Regions from separate parts of the Micromonospora sp. M71_S20 genome, predicted to be linked through region 3. Evidence: riboswitches for the same ligand, from Rfam matches in the RefSeq annotation. Region 3 holds a riboswitch; each other region holds the start of a gene.
What was found. Region 3 has a riboswitch for cyclic di-AMP ahead of DER29_RS09100 (hypothetical protein). Riboswitches for the same ligand answer to the same signal wherever they lie in the genome.

Region 1 (2,192 bases), 460 kb from region 3:
GGCGGGCACGCTCGCGCTGGAGCCGTTCGAGCCCGCGCTGGTGCAACCGTCCAGCATCGACGTACGCCTGGACAAGCTCTTCCGGGTCTTCAACAACCACCTCTACACCCACATCGACCCCGCCCAGCAGCAGGACGACCTCACGTCGATGGTCGAGGTGCCGGAGGGCGAGCCGTACGTGCTGCATCCGGGCGAGTTCGTGCTCGCCTCGACGCTGGAGGTGATCACGCTCGGCGACCAGCTCGCCGGCCGCCTCGAAGGGAAGAGCTCACTGGGCCGGCTCGGCCTGCTCACCCACTCCACGGCGGGCTTCATCGACCCGGGCTTCTCCGGTCACGTGACCCTCGAACTGTCCAACGTGGCCAACCTGCCGATCACCCTCTGGCCGGGCATGAAGATCGGGCAGCTCTGCATCTTCCGGCTCTCGTCGCCGGCCCAGCACCCGTACGGCTCGGCCGTCTACGGCTCGCGCTACCAGGGACAGCGCGGGCCGACCCCGAGCCGCTCCTGGCAGCACTGGCGCACCTGGCCGACCCGCTGACTCACGTAGCGGGCCGGGACGGACCCGCCTCCCGCACGGGAGGCGTCGGGAGAGGGCCCGTCCCGCCGGCTCAGCCGGGCCGGCCGTAGCTGTGGATCGGGCCGTCGTCGACCTTCTTCATCTTGATCGGCACCCCGGCGCGGGAGGCGTGCACCACCCAGCCCCCGCCGACGTACATGCCGACGTGGTGCAGGTCGCTGTAGTAGAAGACCAGGTCACCCGGGCGCAGCTCGCCCCGGCTGACGGTCGCGGTGGCCCGGCGCTGCTGCGCGGCGTTGTGCGGCAGCGAGACCCCGGCCTTCGCCCAGGCGGCGAGCATCAGGCCGGAGCAGTCGTACGAGTTCGGCCCCTCGGCGCCCGCCATCGCCTGGTCGACCTGCTTCTCCAGCGGCCCGATCTGCGCGGCGAGCGCGTCGGCCTGCTTCCGCCTGGCGGCCAGGTCCTGCCGGGTGGCGTTGTGCCGTTCGATGACCGGTTCGAGCTTGTTCCAGTCCTCGTCGATCTGCCGCTCGATCTCGGCGACCGTCGGTTCGGCATGGGCCGCCGTGGCGCCGCCGGCCAGGACGACGGCGAACGCGGCCAGGGCGGCGAGGGCGGTGGTGCAGCGGTACCAGCGTGGGCGCGGCGCAGCCGTCACCGGGTCGGCGAGGGCCGACCGGGTCGACGGTGGCCGCGGGGCATGGTGTGCCACCGGGCTTCGTACTCCTTCTTCCGGACCGCCTACCGGGTTAGCTGACGGGTTCGGGCGGGAAGGGGCGCCCTACCGCAGGACTGCGGATTCACCCCGGGGAACCTGGGTCCCCGGCTCGCTCTTCAGCGACTCGGCGGTGTCGGACCGTCACCGCCCTGGTTGGACGGATTGTCACCGGCCGACGAATGACCAGAGTAGAGACGACCGTTATCGATCCGCAACCCTGCGGGCAGTGACACTCCGTACCCACCCGGGCCGGGCGGATCCGCAACCCGGGCGACGAAGATTTCCTTCCTTTTGAAGTGTCTGACGGAAAGGTATTGACCAGAGGCGGCGGGCGGGGCGAAGGTGGCCCCAACTTCGCCCGTCCGAACTGGGGGTCTGATGCACCTGTCAGCGACATCGAGGAGCAGACGCGTCCTGCTGGCCGCCGCCGTGGCCGCCGCCATGGCGGCGACGCCGCTCACCGCCGCCGGATCCGCCGCCGCAGCAGCGCCGGTGGACGACCGGCAGCAGCAGTACGCCGCCGCGGCGGCCGAGTACGGCGTGCCGGAGAGCGTCCTGCTCGGGGTCTCCTACCTGCAGTCCCGCTGGGACACCAACGCCGGCACGCCGAGCACCAGCGGCGGCTACGGACCGATGCACCTCACCGACGCCGAGCACGTCGCCGCCATGTCCGGCGGCACGCACCACGACGAGGGCACCGAGGACCCGCGCGGCGACGACTCCCGCCCGTCCCTGGCCGAGGCCCACGAGCCGCCGGCCGCTCCGCCGCCCGCCGAGGCCGCACTCCGGACCGTCGACGCCGCCGCCGACCTGACCGGCGCCAGCGAGGAGGCGCTGCGGACGGACGTCACGGCGAACATCCGGGGCGGCGCGGCGCTGCTGGCCGCGTACCAGAAGGAGATCGGCGCCCCGGTCGGCGCCGACACCGACCCGGCGGCCTGGTACGGCGCGGTG
Region 2 (2,192 bases), 1.7 Mb from region 3:
GCGCCAGCCACCGCCCCGCCCACCGACGCTCCAGCAGCGGCGCCCGGGGCAGCCACACGTCGCCGGTCGCACCCATGCCGTGCAGCAGCAGGAGCACCCGCCGGCCGTCCCGGTCACCCGACTCATCGACCATGGGCGCAGTGTGCCACCCACCGGACGCCGTGAGCGAGGGCCGTGACCCGGACACGACATCGGGCGCCGGCCCCGGAATCCGGGGGCCGACGCCCGACGGTGTCGCTCAGGCGGAGTAGCCGCGGGTGGCGGCCCAGTTCGCGAGGGCGATGGTGCTGATCCAGTACGAGGCGGTCGCCGGGTTGGCCGAGTCGGCGATCTTCACCAGCCGCCCCTCGTCCTGGTAGCCGACCACGGCGATGTAGTGGCCGCCGGGGAAGGAGTGCCAGCCGCCGTCGGTGTCCGTGGCGCTGCCGGCGACGTTGACCACGACGCCCCGCCCGTCGGCGATGGCCGCGACGACGTCGGCCTGGAGCCGGTCCATCTGGGCCGGGGTGGCCGCGCCACCAGGGATCATCCGGGTCCGGTACGGGTCGCCCTTCACCACCGCGTTCAGCACGCGGGTGGTGTCCTGGGCCGAGTCGGTGCCCATCTGGTCGGTACCCAACTGGGCACCGAGGGCGTCCTGGCTGCGCACGATGCCGGCGGCGCTGAGGGCGTGCCGGACGGCCGCCGGACCACAGTTGTAGAAGGTGGTCTGGGCCTGGTAGTCGTAGTCCAGGGTCTTGGCGGCCGGGGGCTTCGGCGGCTCCGGCTTGCGGGTCAGGTCCGGGTCCGGGGCGGCGCTGGAGGCGCGGGCCGACGGGGCCGCGCTGGACGCGGCCGGGGCGGCGCTGGACGGGGCGGTCGCGGCCCTGGCCTGGCTGCGCGAGGCCGCGGTGTCGTCCCGCAGTTCGGTCGCGGCCACCGGGGCCTGCGCGGCGGCGGGGGCCTCGTCGGCTCCGGCCAACAGCGCGCCCGTGCCCGACGCCAGCACGAGCGCCGCGGCGGACGCGGCGGCCAGCTGGTACGGACGCTCGGACGTGAGGCGACGCAACTGTCGCTTGAGGTGGTGCTTCACGGTTTCCTCCACGGGCTCGGGGGTGAGCGGCCGTCGGTCCGCGCCGAGGGCAGAACGGACCGACCGCGCGGACGGGCGTCCGGGCGGGTGTGGGCCACTCAGGGGATGCGCCCGGGATGCCGGGCGACGGACGGTGACCGGTGGGTCAGCTCGTGACCTGGGGGCGGACGAGCGCGGGCACCGCGGCGCCGTGGAGACGGCGGAACCGAGGGGTGGACGGGTGTGGCATGAGGATGGAACTCCTTCCGACACCGCCGACCGGGTTAGCTGACGGATTCGGGCGGGAAGAACGCCCTACCACGGGCCCACGGGCCCGCGGATTCACCCCAACAAGCACTGGGTCCCCGGTTCGTCGTTCACGATTAGGCGGGTCGGCGCGGCGTCGCCTCTGGCGATCGGGTACCGCACCGGACGCGCCGACATTACTGGCCGGTCCGCGCCCTGCCAACCCCGTCCCACCTGCTTAAACCTTGATCGGGAGACAATTTTTGCGGGCACTTCGCCACTGACGCGACTCAATGGGACGACCGTTTCTGCGGGCGCCTCCGGGTGATAACGGGACGAGTGGCGGACATCGGCGCCGAAACCCCGGCGGGAATCGACCGGGCCGCGCCGGATGACCGGTTCGCCGACGGGGTGACCGGCGTCACCGAAACGGTCGGGATTTCGTCGGCGGGCACTGCGGTCGCCGGGGCGGTCAGCGCGAGTCGACGTACGCCGGTCGGTGGTCGTCGTGCGGATCGGCGGTCCGGGGGCGCGGCACGGCGTTGCCCCGCTCCCCCGGCGGCGTCGCCCCGGGGCCGCCGGAGTGCGTCCCGGCGTCGCCCCCGTCCCGCGGCGTCGCCCGGGCCAGCCTGCGCGGGGTGAGCAACCGCATCATCGGCGTCTCGACGACGCGGTGCAACAGGCCGGCCAGGGCCAGGTTGACCAGCAGGAAGCCGAGCACCACCGCCGGCCCCCGCCAGCCGGTGAAGCCGACGCCCCAGTCGCCGGTGAGCCGCAGGACGGTGATCATCACCAGGACGTGCACCAGGTAGAAGGCGAAGGAGACCTCACCGAGCCAGATCATCGGACGGGACCGCCACGGCGAGCGCCGCCCGCGCACGTCCGCGTCCGCGGC
Region 3 (2,192 bases):
CGGGGGGCGGCCCTCTGTGTGCGTGCGGTCCGGCTAGAGCAGTGACACGTGGACGTGGTCGGTGTGGTTCGACGGGCCACTGTAGGACTTCCAGCCGGTCGCCGGGAACCAGATCTGTCTGTTCCAGATCACGTAGTAGATGCCGAGCCGGTCGGCGTTGCGGACCAGGAACGCGGTGAGGTTGTTGCCGTACATGTAGGTGTCGTCGTTGTGCCAGGGGGAGAAGCCGCTGCGTTGCAGCGACCAGTCGCAGGCCCGGCCCTTCGGATGCTCGTACGGCCCGCCGGAGCGGTAGCAGCCGACGAACCGGTTGAAGCCGGCCCGCTTGACCTCCTTGTACATGTGCAGCGTGCGGGCGGTGATGCAGCCGGAGGTGGTGGGGTCGTTCTCGGTGCAGGACAGGGGCTTCCAGTCGCCGTCGGCGGTACGCCCCGGCGCGATCTTCGCCACCGGCGAGGTGGCCACCACCTTGCCGCTGGTCAGCCCCCTGCCACCGACCAGCGCGAGCGCCTTCTCCGCCTCGCGCTTGCCGCGCGCCATCTCGTTCGTCAGCTTCTGCTGCTCACGAACCTCGGCATCGAGCGCCAGCTTGGCCTGCTCGGCGCGGTCCTTGATCGCGTTCACCTCGGCGAGCTTCTTGGAGTTGACCAGGTTGAGCTCGTCGAGGGCGGCGGCGCGCCTGACGAACGAGTCGGGGCTGGCGGTGTCCAGCAGCATGGACACCGCGCCGATCCGCCCGGTGCGGTAGGACTGGGCGGCGATCTGGCTGACCTGGGGGGCCAGCGCGTTCAGCTCGGCCTGCGCCCGGTTGACCTCCAGGGCCAGTTCGAGCTGGCGCTCCTCCGACTTCTTCAGCTTCGCCTTGGCCTGCACGTAGGAGCGGTTCCGGGCCTCGATGAGGTCGTCGAGCAGCTTGGGCTCGTCGTCCCCGTGCCCGGAGGGCTGGGGCGGGGTGGCCGCGGCCGCCGCCGGGAGAGGCCCGGCGAAGACCGCCAGGGCGGCGAGTACGGCCACCACGGGCGTCAACCAGCGGCGTAGGGGTGCCGTCACAGTTTTCCCTTCCGTCGACCGCCGACCGGGTTAGCTGACGGGTTCGGGGCGGAAGTGGCCCCTACCGCTGTCGCGGATTCACCCCACGTACCTGGGTCCCCGGTTCGCCTCGCGGCGATTGGGCGGCGGCACCGCAGGCGCCGCTGCGCGCCTTCGGCGGTGACCGGCAGCGAGGTTACCCGAGAACACTCCCGGGGATCTACGTCCCTAAGCCGACTAAATGCGTTATTTCGTAATGGCGGACGGTGAGCAGTGACGCGTTTATCAGGCCGTACGTCCTGTTCGGTCACGCTGAGGAGTGTCACCATGCGGTGTCCGTGCTCCTGTCCCGGTCGGGCCATCCGGCGGGAGCGGCGGACGGCGTGTCTCCGCGCGGCCCGCTGAGGGCCTCCAGCGCCTCGGACCGGTCGGTGGCCGGCCGGGGCGTCGGCGCGGGCGCGGCGCGGTCGGTGGCGTCCCCGCCGCGGCGGCCCGCCGTGGTCGCCAGGGCCGCCAGCCCGGTGGTCAGTGGCACGGCGGCGATCAGGCCCAGGGTGGCGACCGCGCTGCGGACGATCTCCTGGGCGAGGAACTCGCTGGTGAGAAGTTGGGTCACCGCCCGCGAGTCGGCCGTCAGCAGGAGCAGCACCGGCAGGGAGGCGCCGGCGTACGCCAGCACGATGGTGTTCACCGTCGAGGCGATGTGCGCCCGGCCGACCCGGGTCGCCGCCCGGTAGAGCTGCGTCCGGGACAGCCCGGGGTTGGCGTGCGCCAGCTCGGTGACCGTGGCGGCCTGGGTCACCGTGACGTCGTCCAGCACCCCGAGGGAGCCGATGATGATCCCGGCCAGCAGCAGCCCGTGCAGGTCGACGTCGGCCTGGTACATCGACAGGGTGGTGGCGTCCTCGGAGCCGAACCCGGTCAGGTGGGTCGCGGCGGTGGCGATCGTGCCGAGGACGCCGGTCAGCACCAGGCTGCCCAGCGTGCCGAGCACGGCCACCGAGGTCTGCGCGGTCACGCCGTGGGTCAGGTAGAGCACCACGAACATGATCAGCGCGGCGCCGACGACCGCGACCAGCAGGGGCGGGCTCCCGGCGCCGATGCCCGGCAGCACGAAGGTCAGCAGGATGGCGAAGCTCGCCGCCAGGCCGGCCAGCGCGGCC
Region 4 (2,192 bases), on a different contig from region 3:
GGCGACCCGCCCGAGGTGCTGGCCGGCCCGATGCTCGTGGTCGCCGTGCTCGGCCTGCTCGCCAACGTCGGCGCCTTCGCGCTGCTGCGCTCCGGGGCGAAGGAGAGCATCAACGTCCACGGCGCGTACCTGGAGGTGCTCGGCGACCTGCTGGGGTCACTCGGGGTGATCGGGGCGGCGCTACTGATCGTCACCACCGGCTGGTGGTGGGCGGACCCACTGGTGGCGGTCGGAATCGGCGTGTTCATCCTGCCGCGCACCTGGCGGCTCGGGCGGGCCGCGCTGCGCATCCTGGTGCAGGCCGCGCCGGAGCACCTCCAGGTCACCGCGGTGCACGACCGACTGGCCGCCGTGCCCGGCGTCGCCGAGGTGCACGACCTGCACGTCTGGACGCTGACCTCCGGGATGGAGGTGGCCTCGGCGCACCTGACCATGGCCCCCGGCGCGGAGGTCGGCGCGGTGCTGGGCGCCGCCCGGGCCGCGCTGCACGACGACTTCCAGATCGAGCACGCGACGTTGCAGATCGAGCCGGGAGCGTCGCCCGGGGCCTGTGGGGCGGTCGAGTGGTAATGAGGACAACCTTAAATCTGGGAGGGTATTGTGGCTTTATGCCGGATTTGACTGTTAGTGGACGCACACCGTCCGTCACCTGCGGTGCACCAGTCACACCGGCACCGGTAGGCTCGGCTTCGGCCTCCGCCAGGCGGCACCCACCGGTGCCGGCGGTGGCCGCCGCCTAATCGCCCGACGGGGCGAACCGGGGAACCAAGTTCGTGGGGTGCATCCGCGTCAGCGGTAGGGATCTTCCGTCCCGAACCCGTCAGCTAACCCGGTCGGCGGCTGACGGAAGGACATGTGTATGCCAGTGATGGCACCCGTACGACGACGTGCCGCCCGCACGGCGGCCCTGATCGCCACGATGATCGCCCTCGGCGCCGCGGTGGCCCCGGTCACCGCCGCCCCGGCGGCGGCCGCCACCCGCGCCGGCCTGCTCGCCGCGGCTCCCGGCCAGGACGAGGAGGGCGGCACGCCCGCCCTGCGGGCCCAGTTGGAGGCCGCCAGCAAGGGCTACCTCGACGCCAAGCGCGCCCTGGACACGTCGGCCAAGCGGCAGCAGCAGCTCGCCGCGCAGCTCAAGACCACCGAGGTCGAGCTGACCGCGCGCACCGCCAAGGTCGGCGAGATCGCCGGGGCCGCCTACCGCACCGGCCGGCTCAGCGTGGCGTCCGCCCTGCTGAACAGCAGCTCCCCGGACGGCTTCATGGACCGCGCCGCGGCCCTCGACGCGGTGGCCGCCAAGGAGGACCGGGCCCTGCGCGAGCTCCAGGCGACCCGGGACGAGGCCACCCGCACCAAGCTGGCCCTGGACGGCGAGATCCGGGAGCAGCGCAAGCAGGTCAGCGTGATGGCCAAGCGCAAGGAGCAGGCCGAACGGGCGCTGACGGTCGCCAACCGCGAGCAGCAGCAACAGCGGCAGCAGTCCGCGGGCGGCGGCTCCTCGCCGGGCGGCACGTCGAGCAAGACGGCGAAGGCGGCGCCACGCAACTCCGACGGCTCCTGGCCGCGCGAGTCGTGCAGCGTCAACGACCCCACCCCCGCCAACGGCTGCATCACCCCGCGCACCCTGCACGCGCTCAACCAGGCCAAGGCGGCGGGCTTCACCCGCTACGTCTCCTGTTACCGCCCCGGCGGCTCGGGCGAGCATCCGAAGGGCCGGGCCTGCGACTTCGCGGCCCAGAAGGGCGGCTTCGGCGGCGACGCCACGGGCGGCGACCGGACGTACGGCAACAACCTGTCGGCGTACTTCGTGCGCAACGCCGACCGGCTCGCCGTGCTCTACGTGATCTGGTACCGGCAGATCTGGCTGCCGAGCAGCGGGTGGAAGTCGTACAGCGGGGCCAACGGCGACCCGTCCAGCGACCACACCAACCACGTGCACCTGTCGGTCTACTGACGCCCGCGCCCCGGCGACCCGCCCGGCGCGGGGTCGCCGGGGCACGACGGCGCCGTCGCCTCCGGCCGGGCCTGGCTGCTTCGCGGTCAGCCGGCCGGCGGCCCGGGCGGGTTCGTGTCGAGGGCCGCGGCGAGGCGCGCGGCCAGCCCGAGATGGGCGGCGCGGGCCTGGCGGAACGCGTAGCCGAAGAGCGGCGCGGGCGCGGCGAGGGTGATCTCGACCTCGATGCGGACCACGC

Region 1: it holds a riboswitch for cyclic di-AMP, as region 3 does, so the genes downstream of both, DER29_RS11360 (C40 family peptidase) here and DER29_RS09100 (hypothetical protein) in region 3, are expected to answer to the same signal.
Region 2: it holds a riboswitch for cyclic di-AMP, as region 3 does, so the genes downstream of both, DER29_RS01690 (C39 family peptidase) here and DER29_RS09100 (hypothetical protein) in region 3, are expected to answer to the same signal.
Region 4: it holds a riboswitch for cyclic di-AMP, as region 3 does, so the genes downstream of both, DER29_RS26120 (hypothetical protein) here and DER29_RS09100 (hypothetical protein) in region 3, are expected to answer to the same signal.

What each region holds. Positions count from the first base shown of each region.
Region 1 is NZ_RCCV01000001.1:2,492,974-2,495,165, forward strand. Features, by position in the region: gene dcd (dCTP deaminase) at 1-541, shown strand, start outside; gene DER29_RS11360 (C40 family peptidase) at 612-1,232, opposite strand; cyclic di-AMP (ydaO/yuaA leader) riboswitch at 1,245-1,378, opposite strand; gene DER29_RS11365 (N-acetylmuramoyl-L-alanine amidase) at 1,617-2,192, shown strand, end outside.
Region 2 is NZ_RCCV01000001.1:376,807-378,998, forward strand. Features, by position in the region: gene DER29_RS01685 (alpha/beta fold hydrolase) at 1-133, opposite strand, end outside; gene DER29_RS01690 (C39 family peptidase) at 239-1,084, opposite strand; cyclic di-AMP (ydaO/yuaA leader) riboswitch at 1,310-1,451, opposite strand; gene DER29_RS01695 (acyltransferase) at 1,770-2,192, opposite strand, start outside.
Region 3 is NZ_RCCV01000001.1:2,028,063-2,030,254, reverse strand. Features, by position in the region: gene DER29_RS09100 (hypothetical protein) at 34-1,050, opposite strand; cyclic di-AMP (ydaO/yuaA leader) riboswitch at 1,054-1,185, opposite strand; gene DER29_RS09095 (YibE/F family protein) at 1,352-2,192, opposite strand, start outside.
Region 4 is NZ_RCCV01000003.1:207,996-210,187, reverse strand. Features, by position in the region: gene DER29_RS26125 (cation diffusion facilitator family transporter) at 1-570, shown strand, start outside; cyclic di-AMP (ydaO/yuaA leader) riboswitch at 724-855, shown strand; gene DER29_RS26120 (hypothetical protein) at 869-1,954, shown strand; gene DER29_RS26115 (SRPBCC family protein) at 2,041-2,192, opposite strand, start outside.